3 regions of the Thioalkalivibrio sp. ALE20 genome follow, and region 1 is predicted to be linked to each of the others. Evidence: riboswitches for the same ligand, from Rfam matches in the RefSeq annotation. Region 1 holds a riboswitch; each other region holds the start of a gene.
What was found. A riboswitch is a leader RNA that binds a small molecule or an ion and turns the genes downstream of it on or off. The one in region 1 is predicted to bind cobalamin.
Positions count from the first base shown of each region.

Region 2: linked by a shared signal. The riboswitch ahead of F790_RS0106600 (TonB-dependent receptor domain-containing protein) and the one ahead of F790_RS0112800 (TonB-dependent siderophore receptor) in region 1 are both predicted to bind cobalamin.
Region 3: linked by a shared signal. The riboswitch ahead of F790_RS0106705 (porin) and the one ahead of F790_RS0112800 (TonB-dependent siderophore receptor) in region 1 are both predicted to bind cobalamin.

Region 1 covers NZ_KB906483.1:29,778-35,114, reverse strand. Annotated here, with positions in the region: gene F790_RS0112825 (hypothetical protein) at 1-305, opposite strand, end outside; gene F790_RS0112820 (universal stress protein) at 435-854, shown strand; gene F790_RS0112815 (DUF3634 family protein) at 854-1,192, shown strand; gene F790_RS0112810 (heme-binding protein) at 1,235-1,738, opposite strand; gene F790_RS0112805 (hypothetical protein) at 1,874-2,365, opposite strand; cobalamin riboswitch at 2,866-3,120, shown strand; gene F790_RS0112800 (TonB-dependent siderophore receptor) at 3,258-5,337, shown strand, end outside.
Region 2 covers NZ_KB906473.1:219,995-225,331, reverse strand. Annotated here, with positions in the region: gene F790_RS0106605 (cob(I)yrinic acid a,c-diamide adenosyltransferase) at 1-167, opposite strand, end outside; gene F790_RS0106600 (TonB-dependent receptor domain-containing protein) at 172-2,031, opposite strand; cobalamin riboswitch at 2,184-2,436, opposite strand; gene F790_RS0106595 (hypothetical protein) at 2,491-4,386, opposite strand; gene F790_RS0106590 (class I SAM-dependent methyltransferase) at 4,497-5,337, opposite strand, start outside.
Region 3 covers NZ_KB906473.1:244,504-249,840, reverse strand. Annotated here, with positions in the region: gene gltX (glutamate--tRNA ligase) at 1-1,169, opposite strand, end outside; gene F790_RS0106715 (DUF4399 domain-containing protein) at 1,338-1,757, shown strand; gene F790_RS0106710 (cytochrome-c peroxidase) at 1,855-2,856, opposite strand; cobalamin riboswitch at 3,026-3,257, shown strand; gene F790_RS0106705 (porin) at 3,384-4,499, shown strand; gene F790_RS0106700 (cytochrome c) at 4,519-5,085, shown strand; gene cobM (precorrin-4 C(11)-methyltransferase) at 5,289-5,337, opposite strand, start outside.

The sequences.
Region 1 (5,337 bases):
CGCGCGGCCGCGGATCGCGCCAGCTCGTTGGTCCCGGTGGCACGCCCGGTGATCAGCCGCATCACCGGCGATACGTCCGCGTACACCGCATCGGTACTGGCGAAACGTTCCGCGGCCGCGCCGTACAGCCGCCGCAGCACCCGCTCCAGGGTGGCCTGCAGACTGGCCCGGCGGGCTTCGGTATCTCCGTGCGACAGCCAGTTGCGCTCCAGCCGCTGCCCGCGGTGCCCCCCCACCAGTACGGAGAACGCCGGGGTCAGCCGGACCTTGTACGGGTCTTCCCCGCCCCCTGTTTCCGCTGCCAACGCATATCCTCCGGGACGAAAACTGTGAAACCATATCACCGTGGCCGTCAGCCGACTGCCCCGCCCCGCCGGAATCTGCTATACGGCTGAAAGGTCGGGCGGGCCGACCGAACCGTTAAGGGAGCAACCATGTTTGAACGAATCATGATCCCGGTGGATCTCGAACACACCGACAAGCTGCAGAACAGCCTCGAAATCGCGGCCAGGATGGCACGGGAGTACGACGCCACGGTGTACTACGTGACGGTTTCGGGGAGCCTGGCCAACCGAGCCGCCCGGACCCCGGAGGAAATGGAAAGGCATCTGGCGGACTTCGCCCGCGAACAGGGCGAGAAATACGGCATTCGCACCGATTCGAAGCTGATGCACAGCAACGACGTGGCGGTGGAGCTGGATGACAAGCTGGCTCAGGCGCAGAAGGAACTGGATGCCAACCTGGTGGTGATGGCCTCGCACATCCCGGGCGTGGCCGACCGATTGCATCTGATCAGTTCGAATGCGGGTGAGCTCGCCCGGCGCCTCCCGGTTTCGGTCTTCGTGCTGCGCTGATGATGTTCATCGCCTTTGTGCTGATGATCGGCTTTCTGATCATCGCCGCCATTCTGCTGGTATGGCAGGTGAGCATCCTGTTCAGCGTGGTGATCGAAGAAGACGGCAGCGTGCACACCACCCGCGGGGATCCGCCGCGCAATTTCCTGCACGCGGTGCGCGAGGTGGTCAGCCGCCACGGGCTGCAGGGCGGCAGGATCACCGCGGTGCGTGGCCGCGACGGCGTTCGCGTGCGCTGTTCGCACCGGGTGCCGGAAGAGGCCCGTGCGCATCTGCAGGCGGCGGCGGAGCGGGTCAAGGTCGGCCGCCGCCGGCGCGGGCGCAAGAAGCGCCGCTGAAACCGGCCCTCCCCGGTACGGGCAGGGCCGGATAATGCACCGTCAGAGCAGATCGTCCTGGATGGCGTCGATCGCATCCATGGCGCACTGGTGGTCGACCTCGCCGCTGGGACTGCCCGACACCCCGATGCCCGCGACGATGCGCCCGTCGGAGGTGACCTGAGCGCCGCCGCCGAGGATGGTGACGTTGGGCAGGTGCTGGATGCCGTAGCTGACCTCGCCCGGGAAGGCATCATCGCGCAGCTCCAGCGTATCGGTACGGAAGCTGACCGCCGTCCAGGCCTTGCTCTGTGCAGTGCCGACGGTGTGCGGACCGGCGAACCGATCCCGCTTGAGAGCCTGAGTGGTCCCGAAGCGGTCGACCACCGCTGCGGTTACCTGTGCGTTGCGATCACGACAGGCATCCACCGCGGCCTCGACGGCCTTGGTCGCGATTTCGGGTGTCAGGCTGGGGGTGTTGAACGTGGCCGAATCGGCATGAACGGGCGCGGCGGCCAGAGTCATCAGGCCGCCGGCCAACAGTGCTGAACGCATGGATGGGGACATATCAACCTCCAGGGTTGTGTGGACTCCACCCATTCTTGTAGGCCCCGTACGGGGATTTGGCAAGCTCCGTTTCGGGACGCCCGCCACGTTCCGGTCCGGCTCAACGGTTTCCGCAACCGGCGCGGCCGACCGCCATCAGGCCACCCGGCCGACCCGCTCGGACACCGCATCATCGGCCATCACCGGCGGGTACTGGCGAGCGAGCTCGCGCGCCGCCAGCACGAAGGTGTTCACCTGCGTGGCGTGCTCGCGCAGCTTGTGCGCCAGACCCGGGTCCTCGCTGACCTCGTCCACCACCACGCCGTCCGGGCGCTCTTCCACGTGCACTTCGATGCGCCCGCGCTGCTCGAAAAGGGTGCGATACAGCGGATCACGGTCACGCAAGTGTGCGCTCTCGCGCAGCCGCCGATGCAGTTCCGGCACGTGCACCCGCAGCAGCGCGGCGAGTTCCGGATCCGTTGCCGTCGTCACCGTCCGGGTACCACCCTCGATGAACTCCAGCTCCCTCCGGATTGCGTCGTGGGACTCCAGCAGGCGCTGAAAGACCACCTGCTCACGCTCGTGCTGCTTGCGGGCTTCGGCGTCCAGGTGACCGCCGCAATCGATCATTCTCAGGTGCATCGTCATGGTCTGTCGGCCTCTTGCTGATGATCCTGCCCGGAAGAAGCAATCTCCCTGCCAACTCGTATTTCCCGCCATGACGCGGCCACATGCCGATACCGCCGATCAGCTGACCACTCAAACTGCGAATATTGGCAGTCACTAATAAATGAAAATGCCACCTGTGACACCCGAACGCTCGCAAGTCACTGTCAAAAGGGGAAAATTATCTCCAAAAAATTTTCGAATATGGATTGATTCCAATTTGCGGCCGTGTATAATTCCCATTGTCGAGTCGACGGCAGCTCAGCGTCGGTTCGCCATGCAGGGGCCCCCTGGCCCCTTCTCTCCTCCATCTCTTCTGGATTTTGCCGTCGGCTCTCGGTGCCCCCCCGCACCGACCCGGCGGCCCTTTTTTAATCCACCCGAATGGATCCCTTTGCAAACCACATGCCAGGCACTGACCGCGGCCACGACCGTGGGTCACCCGGACACTGTTGGTTTGACACCACACATTAGCCATCACTAATATTCCGTCTCCCCCGGGTGCTTCGTCGCCATCCCGACGACGAGTGAAACGGGAAGTCCGGTGCGTGCCCGGCCTCGACCTGCGCACAAGTCCGGCGCTGCCCCCGCAACGGTAGGCGGGTCACGGCAGACCCTCGCGAACCACTGCGAAGAACGCGTCCGTTCAGGGCGTACTTCGCGGGAAGGTGGTCTGCCCCGGAGCCAACGGCTCCAGCCCGCAAGCCCGGAGACCGGCCCGGAGGACAACGGAGAACCGCGGGGAGCGGTATCACCGGGCGAATCGGCATCGCTGCGCATCGGTTCACGACGCGCCGACGATGGCGCACGCCCGCACCCCCGCGGTCGACACCCACGACCACGGCGCACGGGCGGTGCGCAAAGAGAGTTCGCAATGTTCCCGAAGAAGATGTTTCCCGCGGCCCTGCTAGGCGGTGCCGCGGCCGTGCCCTTGTTGCTGGCGGCACCGCCGGCCACCGGCGAAGAAGACCCCGACGATTCCGCACAGGTGCTGCCCGAGATCAGCGTAACGGCGGCGACCCGCACCGAGCGCCTGGTGGAGAACACGCCCGCCTCCACCGAAGTGATCACCGGCAAGAACATCCGTCGCAGCGGGGCGACCATGCTGGACGAGGCCCTGCAGGCCGAGTCCAGCCTCTTTACCGGTGCCGACGGCAACCGGTTCTCGATCCGCGGCGGCGGCCGCGCGGACATCATCTACATGCTGGATGGCCGTCGGGTCAGCGGCACGTCCGGCCGCGGCTTCGAGCTCAACCGCATCCCGGTCAGCCACGTGGAGCGCATCGAGATCGTGAAGGGCCCCGGGAGCGTGGTGTACGGCTCGGATGCGGTGGCCGGCGTGATCAACGTGATCACCCGCCGGCCGGATGCGGGTTTCGAAGGCAGCGTGGAGCTGCAGGGCGGCATGCCCGCCAGCGCCGATGGCGGGGAGCGCATCAACGGTTCACTGTTTCTGGGCGGCGGCACCCGCGACACCCGGTTCCGGCTGCTGGCGGATGTGCTGGACCGCGAAGCGTATTCCGAAGGCGCCATTGCCGACGTGCGCATCGCCGAGCAGAGCGAGCAGGTCCGGCCGTCGGAGTCCGGCGCGCTGGATGATGACCACGCGATCCAGGACCGCTACGCCTTCGACGAGGACCGCCGCGAGAGCGCGCGGGTCTACAACCTGCGCGCCGGCGTCAGCCACTGGTTCACCGACGACTTCAACGTGGAGCTGGAGGCCGGCCTGCTGCGCGAAGAGCGCGAGCGGCGCTTCCTGCACGAGCGTCCGCCGGTGGCCACCGGCTACACGAACAACAATGGCGATCCGGTGCGCGCCCTGCAGTTCCCGGCACAGCGCAGCGAGGACAGCGAGCGGCGCGATCTGGCCGTGGCCGCCGAATGGTTCGTGACCGACACCCTGGAGCTGAATTACCAGGCCTACGAAAGCAAGTTCGAGATGGACCGCTCCAACACCTTCCTCGAGGCCGCGGACTTCGGCTTCGATGCCACCGGGGACAGCGAATTCGGCCCGCGCGAGGTCACCTTCACCGACCGCGTCCACGACTTCGCCGCCACCTGGCGGCCCGACGCCCGCCACACGGTACTGACCGGCTTCGAACACAAGCATCAGACCTACCGCGACCGCGAACCGGCGCACGAGCCGGAAGACGACCAGTGGGTCGGCGGGGTGTTCCTGCAGCACGAATGGGCGATCAGCGAGCGCCTGGATCTGGTCTACGGCGCCCGCCACGACGAGACCTCCACCGAGGTCGACAACACCTCGCTGCAGGCCGGCGCGGTCTATCGCCTGGCCCCCGAGGCCCGGCTGCGCGTGCAGTATGCCGAGGGCTTCAAGCTGCCAGAACTGCGTTCGTTCCACGTGGACACCCTGAACCCGCGCGGACAGCGGGTGCTGGGCGCCCATGTCGTCGATCCGGCTGTCGGCAAGACGCGCCATGAACTCGACCCCGAGACCAGCCGCAATGCCGAGCTCGGCATCGCCGGCGACCTGCGCCTGAGCGACACCACCACGGGGCATTACGACGTGGGCCTGTTCTATACCGAGTTCGATGACCGGATCGCGCAGACTCAGGGCGATGGCGACTACCGCACGTTCCGCAACGTGAGCAACGCCCGCGCCCGCGGCGTGGAGACCCGCCTGGGCGCGGACTTCAACTCGCAGGTGGAGCTGCGCCTGGGGGGCACCTGGATGGATGCGATCGATCGGGACAGCGGCGAGACCCTGACCGACACGCCGGAACTCACCATGGTGGCGAGCGCGCTGTGGACGCCCACGGAAGAATTGCGCCTGCAGCTGCGCAGCCGCTACGTGGATGAGGTACGCGTGGCCGGGGACGAATGGGATCGCTCGTTCACCCTGACCAGTCTGAACGTGGAGTACGCGCCGGCGGCCTGGGAGGACGTCACCCTGCGCGGCGGGATCGACAACCTGTTCGATGCCGACAATGAAA
Region 2 (5,337 bases), on a different contig from region 1:
TCGGGCAGCTCGTGCACCAGCACCCGCCCGATGACGCTGTTCAGCTCGTCCACGTCACCAAAGGCTTCGACGCGATGCGAGTCCTTGTCCACGCGCGAACCGTCACCCAGGCCGGTACGCCCCTCGTCACCCGTGCGGGTCGCGATCTTCGACAGTCGATTGCCCATGACCTTACCTCTGCTGCTGATAACGCAGTTTCACGAACGCGGCGCGGCCCGGGGTATTGAAACCACCCTGGGTCTCGTAATCCCGGTCGAAGACGTTGGTCAGGGAGCCTTCGACCGTCCATTCGGGGTCGAGGGCATACGCCGCACGCAGGTTCATGGTGCCGTAGCCCGAAAGCCGTTCTTCGTTGCTGGCATCGTCGTAAGTCCGGCTACGGGCGAGGATCGTACCGCCCACGGAGAAATCGCCAATTTGACGATCCAGATCGAAGCGGGCCGAGACCGGCGCCCGGCGCGCCAGCTCATTCCCCGTGTCCCGGTCCTCGGCGTCCAGCAGGGTCAGCGAGACCCGCGAATTCCACGGGCCAAGGTCATGCCCACCTTCGATTTCCATTCCTTGAATCCGCGCGTTTTCGACATTGCCTGGCTCATAGACATCACTAAACGGATTGCCATCATCACAATTCGCCACGCAGCGGTTCACAATAAGGTCATCGACCCTGGTTTCGAACACCGCCACATCCACATAGGCAAGACTGGCTGAATACCTCCCGCCCAGTTCAAATGTTCCCGATTCTTCCGGGGCAAGGTCCGGATTACCTCGGAACCACCCCTCATCGGGCCAGTAAAGGTCATTGAAGGTCGGCGCCTTGAAGGCGGTGCCATAGCTGGCGCGCAGCCGCAGAGCGTCGGTAGCCTGCATGCCCCAGGCGACCTGACCGGTGGTCTTGTCACCGAACTGCTCGTTGTCGTCGTAGCGCAGCGAGCCTTCCAGATCATGGTTGCCGAGCTCGGTGCGCACGACTGAATAGACGCCTACGTTGTAGCGCGAATCCTCATCAAAATCTTCGTTACTGTCGACCCGATCTTCGTAGGCATCCACCCCGGCGATCAGGTCGGTGCGTTCACCCAGGCGGACATCGTTACGCCAGGTCAGCTGATCCCGCCGGGTGTCGAAACGGGAGTCGGCAACCCCGTTTTCGAAATTTTCGTTTTCGTCACGGCTTTGAGCATAGGCAAGCTCCGTATCCCATTGCTCCAGGACCGGGAAACGGACTCCGGCCTGCACTGCCCCGTGAACAAAATCCGTCTCATCCGTACTGAAAGCGTCGACTTCAGTGTTACCTTCGGAATAGAGGAGATTGCCGAAGAGTTCGATCCCGTTGTCGAGGCGGTGAGCAACCTTGCCGGCCAGCGAGGTGTTGTCATAGCCGTCGGGATCGTCATCACCCATGTCATCCTGGACATTGATGCCTTCGGTGTCATACATGCTCACGGACAGGCTGTAATCGGTGCGCCCGGTGCCGCCGGCCACGCCGAGCCCGGCCTCCCAGGTGCTGAAGCTGCCGGCGCCGAGGAAGGCATTGACCCGCGGCGGACCTTCGCGGCCCGCGCGGCTGAAGACCTGGGTCACCCCGCCGATGGCATCGGAGCCGTAGATGGAGGTGCGCGGCCCGCGCACGATCTCCACGCGGTCGATCTCCTCGGGCGGCAGGAACTGCCAGCTGGCACCGCCGGTGGTGGCCGAGCCCATGCGCACGCCGTCGATCAGCATCAGGTGGTGATCGGATTCGGTGCCACGCAGGCGCACGCTGGACTGCTTGCCGAACGGGCCGGCGCTGGAGACGGAGACCCCGGCGCGCCCCTCCACCAGATCGGTGAACTGGCGCGGTTGCAGGCGTTCGATCTCTTCGCGGTCGATAACGGTCACCGAGGCCAGGGCCTCGTCCACGGTCTGGCTGAGACGGGTCGCAGTGACCTGAACGGGTTCCAGGGTCGCGGAATCGGGGCCGGTACCCGGCGCTTCGTCGGCCACGGCCGGGGACACGGCTGCAACGATGGCTGCGGAAAGGATACTGCGTTTCATGTCTTCGGATCTCCCGGCGAGCCGCCCGCACGCCGCTGGTTCACGGGGATCGCGCCGGCGCGAGGGATGAAGACGAGGAACGCATTCCCGGCGGGAAACGGGTACGGGGACCCGTGGCGGGAACGGTCATCCGTCTCGCACGCCCTCCGCGTGCCGCACGACCATTCCCCGGCCGGTCTCCGGGCTGACGAGCGGGAGATTCCCGGCGGGCGGCGCCTTCCCGTGTCCATGACACAGTGGCATTCGGCCGCCAGCCTCGAGGATCCACTGCCGAAGGACTCCGGAATGGATCCGCGCTCGATCACCGTTGCGGGGGCAGCGCCGGACTCGCGCGTGAGCGCTCACCGGACTTCCCGTTTAACCCGGCGGCGAAACCGCCAGGGCACCGAGGAACGGGGCGCAGGGTACATGAGGGCCCCCTGATTTTCCACCCGCGTTCTCCGGCCGACCGCACGGCGTTCAGGTCTGCCGCACCTCCTCGGCCTGGCGATAGCGGGCGCCACGACGCAGCAGGCGGCCCCATTCCTTGTCCTGGACCATCGCGTCGAATTCCGGCGAGCGCTCGGCACGCAGGGCCACCGGGTGGGACTCGTCCCCGGTGTTCTGCGCCAGCATCGCCAGGCGCTCGGGGTTGGCCCGGTAATGGGTCTCGAGAAAGCCGCGCATGCCGTCGGTCAGCGGCAGGTGGTAGACCCGGGTCAGGCGCAGCGCGAGCCGCTCCGCCGCGCGCCCGAGGTCCTGACGGACCATGCGCACCATGGCGGAGCCCAGCCCGGCCTTGGCGTCGGCGCTCATGCCCACGTACAGCCCGCCGAGATAGGCTGCGGGACTCGCATAGATCGCCCGCTGGATACCGGGGTTGCTCAGCTCCACCAGCGGGTCGAGCAGCAGCGCCAGCTGGATGCCGATGCGCTTGGCGGTATCGCCGTCCAGCGGCTTCTTGCCGAAGAAGATGAAATCGCCCTCGCGCCGGATCTGCAGCTCCTCGAGATATTCGCACAGACCGTCGGCCAGCCGGATCTTCTGATCATCGTCCAGTTCGATCAGCTCCTCCGACACCCGGATCCGCCGGGCCGAACGCTTCTGCCAGCGCTGAGCACCCTTGCGGTCCCGTTCGCGCCGGCGCAGGTTTTCCCAGCGTTCCACCGCATTGGCGTAACGGCTCTGCGCCTGCATCAGGCGGTCCCGAGCTTCACGCAGTTCTTCCACCTGCGACATCGCGGCACCCAGGATACGGCCGTCGGGGCTCTTCACGTCCGGCTCCGCCTCCAGCATGGTCCGCAGGCCGGCCAGCACCTGCTGTCCCATGACCGGCAGGGGTTCGCGCAGATGCTGCTGGGTGATGCCACTGGTCTCGCTTTGCGCCAGCAGCATCCCCAGCGAGCGGAGACGGCTGATCACCCCGGCCTGGGCCACGCGGAAGCGATTGCTCTGGTATTCCAGCCGGTCCAGCGCCCGGCCCAGCTGCCAGGGCCCCGACCATTCGAAACTCAGGCGCTTGATCTGGCGGCCGTTGACCAGCTCGAAGGCGAGCACGACAATCGCCTGGACATCATCCAGGGTGCAGCGCGTAAGGTCATCCGCATCCGCTGCGGAGAACAGGCGTTCGAGAAACTGGTCGATGCGGCGCACGCCATCCTCGCGCGTCGGCGCAACCCCCTGCAGCCGGTCGCGCAGCAATTCCGCCAGCTCCGAATCCTCGGCATGCAGCCGCTCGAGCGCGGCCATGCGCGCGTCGGCGGTGGCCTCCACCAGGTCCGCGACCCGCGCATGCAGCCCCAGACGCCGATAGATCTCGATCTGCTCGGCGGTGGAGGCCAGCGTCGGGTCGCCGGTCATTTCGCGCACCGCGACCGCCACCGCCTCCGGGGAGACCTCCACCTCGTGCAGCAGCACCGCCGCCGACTGGCGCCGCCGCATGTCCGGCGTCATCTCGCCCATGGCCAGGTCACGGGTCGCGAACAGCAGATCCGGCAGCAGATCGATGGTATTGCGCAGCTGGACCTGCGAGCGCTCCTGACGCCGCCCGCGGGTCGCATCGGCGACAAATCGCGCAACCAGGCCGATCACCCCGAACAGCAGGGTATAGACCGCGAAGAAGACGAAGTTCTGGGTGGGAGCCGCATGGCCGAACCCGAGGAAATACCCGCCCTGCATCGCGAGGAAGGTCACGGGGCCGGCCGCCCACAGAAGCTGCAGCAGGTTCAGCGACCACGGGACTTTGCGGGCACTGGTCGCCACCTCGGTGATGCGGCTGCGTCCCGCAGCCTCGATCAGGACCTGGTCCTGATTCGACTCCTGCGTTTCGGGGGCCCCCGATGCCTCGGACTTGCGTTGACGAAAAAGGCGGAACACCCCTACTCCCCGAACACCGGAATCCCCGGTCAGTGTAAAGCTCGAACGCCCCGCACGTCGCCGTCACGAACGGCGGGGATCCACACTGGACCCGTACCGGAGCCCGGGGTTCACCGCGCGGAAGAAATCAGCTCGTTCGCCGGCGGCACCGAACGCACCCCGGGGTCTTCGCGCCCGCAGAGATAGTCACGGGTGAGCGGAACGGCATCCTGCCGACGCGCCATCTGGATATGGAACACCACCTGCTTCCACCAGCGGAAAGTGCCCTCGCAGCTGGCCAGATAGAACTCCCACATGCGGCAGAAGCGCTCGTCGAAACTGGCCGCCGCCTCTTCACGGACTGCCTGAAAGCGCCGGTACCATTCGGCCAGGGTTTCGGCATAGTGCAGCCGCCAGAATTCAATGTCGGTGGTGTAAAGCGGCGTGGGCTCCAGCGCTTCCATCACCTCGGACAGGGCGGGGGTGTAACCGCCGGGGAAGATGTATTTCTTCAGCCAGGGATTGGCCGTGCCCGGTGGCTCCTGGCGACCGATGGTGTGCAGCACCGCGATCCCGTCGGGCTTGAGCAGGTCGTTGACCCGCTGGAAAAAGGTGCCGTAATTCGGCTGCCCCACGTGTTCGAACATGCCGACACTGACGATCCGGTCGTACTGATCGTCGTGCTCGCGATAGTCCTGGTACAGGAAGCGCACCTTGTCCTCCAGACCCCGGCGCTTCGCTTCGTCCTGCGCTACCCGCAGCTGCTCGCGCGACAGGGTGATGCCGTCGACCCGGACATCCGCGTGCTCGGCCAGATACATCGCCAGCCCGCCCCAGCCGCAGCCGATGTCCAGCACGCGCATGCCCGGCTCCAGGCACAGTTTCTGGCGCAGGACCTCGCACTTGGCCTGCTGCGCCTCCTCCAGGCTCATCCCCGGCTCGGCGAAATAGGCGCAGCTGTAGAACATCCCC
Region 3 (5,337 bases), on a different contig from region 1:
AGAGTCTGCAACACCTCGCGGGCCTCCGGCGTCAGCTGCTTGCGCTCGGCCTTCGGATCGTATTCGTCGAAGTCGCGATAGAAATACACGCTGTTCTCGGCCATCTCGCGCAGCGTCCGCGCCCGTTCCCGCTGCGCCAGCACCACCTGCCGCAGTTCCGGCCCCTCGGCGGGATCCACGCCCAGCTGCCCGAGATGCCAGCCCAGCTCCAGCGCCACATGGTCGGGGTCCAGGGTCTTGATGTAGTGCTGATTCAGCCACAGCAGCTTGTCGGGGTTGATGGCCGAGGCGGACTGATTGACGTCCTCGATATCGAACAGGCGCACCAGCTCGTCCAGCGAGAAGATCTCCTGGTCCCCGTAGGCCCAGCCCAGCCGCACCAGATAGTTCAGCAGCGCCTCGGGCAGGTAGCCCTCCTCGCGGAACTGCATCACCGACACCGCCCCGTGGCGCTTGGACAGCTTCGCGCCGTCCGGCCCCATGATCATCGGCAGGTGCCCGTAACGCGGCGGTTCCACACCCAGGGCCCTGAGGATGTTGATCTGGCGCGGGGTATTGTTCAGGTGGTCGTCGCCACGCACCACATGGCTGATGCCCATGTCCATGTCGTCCACCACCACCGTGAGGTTGTAGGTTGGCGAGCCGTCGGAGCGGGCGATGATCAGGTCGTCCAGTTCGCTGTTCTGGAACGCCACCTTGCCGCGCACCATGTCATCAACGATGGTGGCGCCCTCGTCCGGGGTGCGGAAACGGATCACCGGATCCACGCCTTCGCGCGGTTCGGTTCGGGCGCGACAGCGGCCGTCGTAACGCGGTTTTTCCTTGCGCGCCTTCTGCTCCTCGCGCATCGCATCCAGCTCTTCCTTGGTGCAGTAGCAGCGATAGGCATGCCCGGAGGCCAGCAACTGGTCGATCACCTCGCGGTACCGGTCGAAACGCTCGGTCTGATAGAACGGCCCCTGGTCATAGGTCAGGCCCAGCCAGTTCATGCCCTCGAGGATCGCATTCACCGACTCGGCGGTACTGCGTTCGAGATCGGTGTCCTCGATACGCAGTACGAACTCGCCACCATGGTGGCGGGCGTAAAGCCAGGAGAACAGCGCGGTGCGGGCACCGCCTATGTGCAGATAGCCGGTCGGACTGGGGGCAAAACGGGTACGAAAGGCCATGCGCGAACACTCGCTTCCGGTAGTCAACAGGGCCACACAGGGTAGCAGACGACCGCGTCCTTGACCCCGCCCCGGACCGTCTACACTTCCTTCAGGGACCCCGAGACCCGGTCCCTGCGCCCTTCACCCGGAAAAGGAGATTCTCCGATGATCAGAAACCGGATCTTCATGGCCTCGTCCGTGGCCCTTGCCGCCGCGCTTGTCCTGCCCGTATCGGCGCTCGCCGATCGCCCGGCACCCGCCGAGGGGACCGAGGTCTACTTCATCAGCCCGCAGGATGGTGACACCGTCGAGGGCCCGGTACATGTACGCATGGGACTGCGCGGCATGGGGGTAGCCCCGGCCGGCGTCGACGCCGACAACACCGGGCACCACCACCTGCTCGTAAACAAGCCTCTGGACGAAGTGGACCTGGATGCCTCCCTGCCCTTCACGGACCACAAACACCACTTCGGAGGTGGTCAGACCGAAGGTGAGGTAGAACTGGAGCCCGGCACCCATACCCTGCAGCTGCTTTTCATGGACTATCGCCACATCAGCTTCGACCCGCCGGTGGTTTCCGAAAAAATCACCATCACGGTGGAATAGCGGCACCCATCAAAAAGGCCCCCTCCAGGACATGGAGGGGGCCTCGAAAGCCTCGACGAAGGGGGCATCAGGGTTCAGCCGCTGAGCCCCCGATGGATCACGGCAGGGCCGGGATGGTGATGTCCGGCATCTCGCCGGTCAGGGCGTGCATGAACGCCTCGATGTCTTCCAGCTCGTCTTCCGTGAAGTCGGTGTCCAGCATCTCCTGACCCATGATTTCAATGGCTTCCTTCAGGGTCTCGGTCTCGCCATTGTTCATGTAGGGGTAGGTCAGGGCCACGTTGCGCAGCGTCGGGGTCTTGAAGGCGTACTTGTCGCGTTCCTCCCCGGTCACCAGATAGCGCCCCTTGTCCTCGGAACCGGGCACCTGGATCTGGTGGAAATTCGAGTCGGTCAACGCCGGGCCACGGTGGCAGGCCACGCAGCCGTTGTCCGCGAACAGGGCCATGCCGCGCTTCTGCTGCTCGGTCATCGCGTCGTCGTCACCCACCAGCCAGCGGTCCAGATCGGAGTTCGGCGTGTTCAGGGTACGCTGGAACGAGGCCAGGGCCTTGGCCACGTGATCGGTGTTCACGACGTTGTCGCCGTCATAATCCGGGTACGCCGCATCGAACATCTCGATGTACTCGGGGAAGTCCTCCAGGCGCGCGATCGCCTCTTCCAGCGGCATGGCCATCTCCACCGCATCCTGGATCGGACCCAGGGCCTGGCCTTCCAGGTCATCCTCGCGGCCATCCCAGAACTGGGCCTCGAAGAACCCGGAGTTCAGCACCGTCGGGCTGTTGCGCTCGCCCACCTGGCCGGCATGCCCAACGGCACGCGGGATGCGGTCGGCCCAGCCCAGCGCGGGGTTGTGGCAGGTGGCGCAGGAAATGACGCCCGAGCTGGAGATGCGCGGCTCGAAGAACAGGAACTTGCCCAGCTCCACCTTCTCGTCGGTCAGGGAATTGTCGGCCGGGATCGGCGGCAGGGCCGGCAGCGGCTCGAACATGTCGCGGTACTGGTCGTAATCGCCGGCGAACGTCGGGGCGGAGAGGCCCAGGGCCACGGCCGTACAGGCCGAGACGAGCAGCCCCCGGAAAATGCGCTTCTTCTGCATGGTTCGCTCCTTTTTATTGGTCTGGATGCGGCCCGGCTACAAACCGTCACCACATGGACTCAGTCTAAAAGAAATACCCCCATCACGGGCCGGCCGGGTGGTGCAATCCTGCGTAACCTTGATACAGATCAACCCGGCTCCGCCCTTGCCCGCGTGACGGGACGCGGTTACAGTCCGCCCGCCTTCAGGTGCCCCGGCCCACGACGCCGGGGATAATCGGGAAGCCGGTGCGTGAATCGACGTTCGCAATGCCGGCACTGCCCCCGCAACGGTAGGCGAAGACAGGCGGATCCAGTGCCACTGCGGCGCATCCACGGGATGCCCGCGGGAAGGCGATCCGCCCGGGATGTCCTGCATCCCCTTCGCGAGTCCGGAGACCGGCCTGGAGGAAACCCGACGCCGCGGCGGGCGGCCGAGCGGGACGGGGCCGGTGTGTCCGCCCCCTTCCCCCCTGCTCCCTTGCCCGACTGCCGGCGTCGTTTCATCCACGGCGTGCGGGGTCGCACGTCCAGGGGAGCAACACAACAATGAAAAGCACCCAACCTCAGCCGGGGCGGCCTGCCGTGCCGGCCCTGGCCTCTCTGTGCCTGATGGCGGCCGCGGGCATCGCACCGGCGCAGGCCGGTTTTGAATTCGGCGACGCGGAGGACGGCCTGCAGGTCACTCTGGATCCGCTGATCCAGGGCCGTTACAGCTACGAGCATGACCCGGACGGCTCCAGCAGCGAATTCGATTTCCGGCGCGCCTGGCTGGACACCTCGGGCACCCTGTTCCACCCCGAACTGAGCTTTCGCCTGCAGCCGGATTTCAGCAGCGGCGAGCTGTCCATGCGCGACATCTGGCTGCAGTACGGCCCGGGCGAACACCTGGGCCTGCGGGCGGGCCAGTTCACCGTCCCCTTCGGTCTGGCGCGGGACATCGGCGGCCCCAACCGCCTGTTCACCGAACTGAGCATCGCCGGCAACCAGTTCGAGATCCCGGCCGGACGCGATACCGGGCTCGCCCTGCTGGGTGGCGCGGGCGACGACCGCGCCTGGGCGGTCGGGATATTCGATGGCCGCGGGCGCCTGGATCAGCGCGACGACCGGCCCTCCACCTCCGGGCACCTGTTCAGCGCCCGTGGCGCCTGGGCCCCGGTGGGGTCGGTCCCGCGCGACAACACCACGGTGGGCCGGGCCGTGGAGCGCACCGTTGCCCTGGGCGCCGGCCTGCAGGCCGCCAGCCGCAACCACCTGCGTGACTGGAGCCGCGGGCAGGAAGACACGGTCGACCGGCAGCGCGCCGACTGGGTCACCGCCACCGCCGATGCGGTGGTCAAGTTCGACCATACCTCGCTGTCGCTGGCGGCCTACCGCCGCAATGTCTCCCCCGACCGCACCGCGAGCTACCACGACCTGGGGGCCGAGCTGGAACTGGCGCAGTCGCTGCCGCTGGAGGACCTCGAGCTCGCCGCTCGCCACGCGGTACTGCGCCACGACGCCGGCGACGACCTGGACGGCGACGAGCGCTGGCAGCGCGAATGGGGCGCCGGCCTTAACTGGTACCACCGGGGGCAGCGACAGAAAACCCAGCTCATGTGGCTGGACCGCGACACCGACACCTCGAACTGGCAGCTGCACCTGCAGCACCAGTTCCGCTTCTGAACAAACAGAGAGAATCGCCATGAAACGGATGCCATCCATGCGCCGGCCGCTGACGGCCGGCCTGTCGCTGGTCCTGCTGCTCGCAGCGACCGGTACCGCCGGCGCGGAAGACGAGATCAGCGTGCCGATGCCGGGCCCCTGGGGCGAAGACTACGCGGAGACCCTGGACGACCCGGCCCGAGTCGACGCCACCGAGGCCTTCCAGCGCTTTCGGCAGCAGAGCATGCAGGGGACCTCGGCCACCTACCGCAGCATCGAGCAGATCCTGCGCTACGACGCACCGTTCGCCGAACGTCTGCCCGAGCTGGCCGACGAACTCGCGCGCGGGGCCGACGACATCGACACCTGGTTCGCCCGCGAGACACCGGCGCCCGACGGCGAACCCGGGGCCCTGCCCGCGGCCTGGGAGGACCCGGCGTTCGCCGAGTACAAGGCGGCATACCGCGAGGCCACGGCCGAGCTGCAACGCAAGGTGGAGGCGGCCGACGACCTCGAGGACGAGGGCTTTCAGCTACGCGCCACCGAGGCCCTGAACGGCGTGCGCCACCAGTGCCTCGCCTGCCACGACAACTTCCGCCGCCGCTGAACCACGCGGGAAAACGCGGAAACCGGGGCCGCCGCCCGGCGGTCCCTTTCCTTCATCCTGACCAGGAGCGCTCCACCTTCGCCTGCAAGCAGGCTCCTACATCGTCGCCAACTTGCAGTAGCCTGCTTGCAGGCGAAAAGCCCCGTGTCCCACGACACTCACCGGCGTGATCCCTGCCTGCGGAAGATCGGGGGCACCGCCGCTTAGTCCCCGTCCATGCCGCGGTAACGGCGCACATGCGCCGGGTCGTAC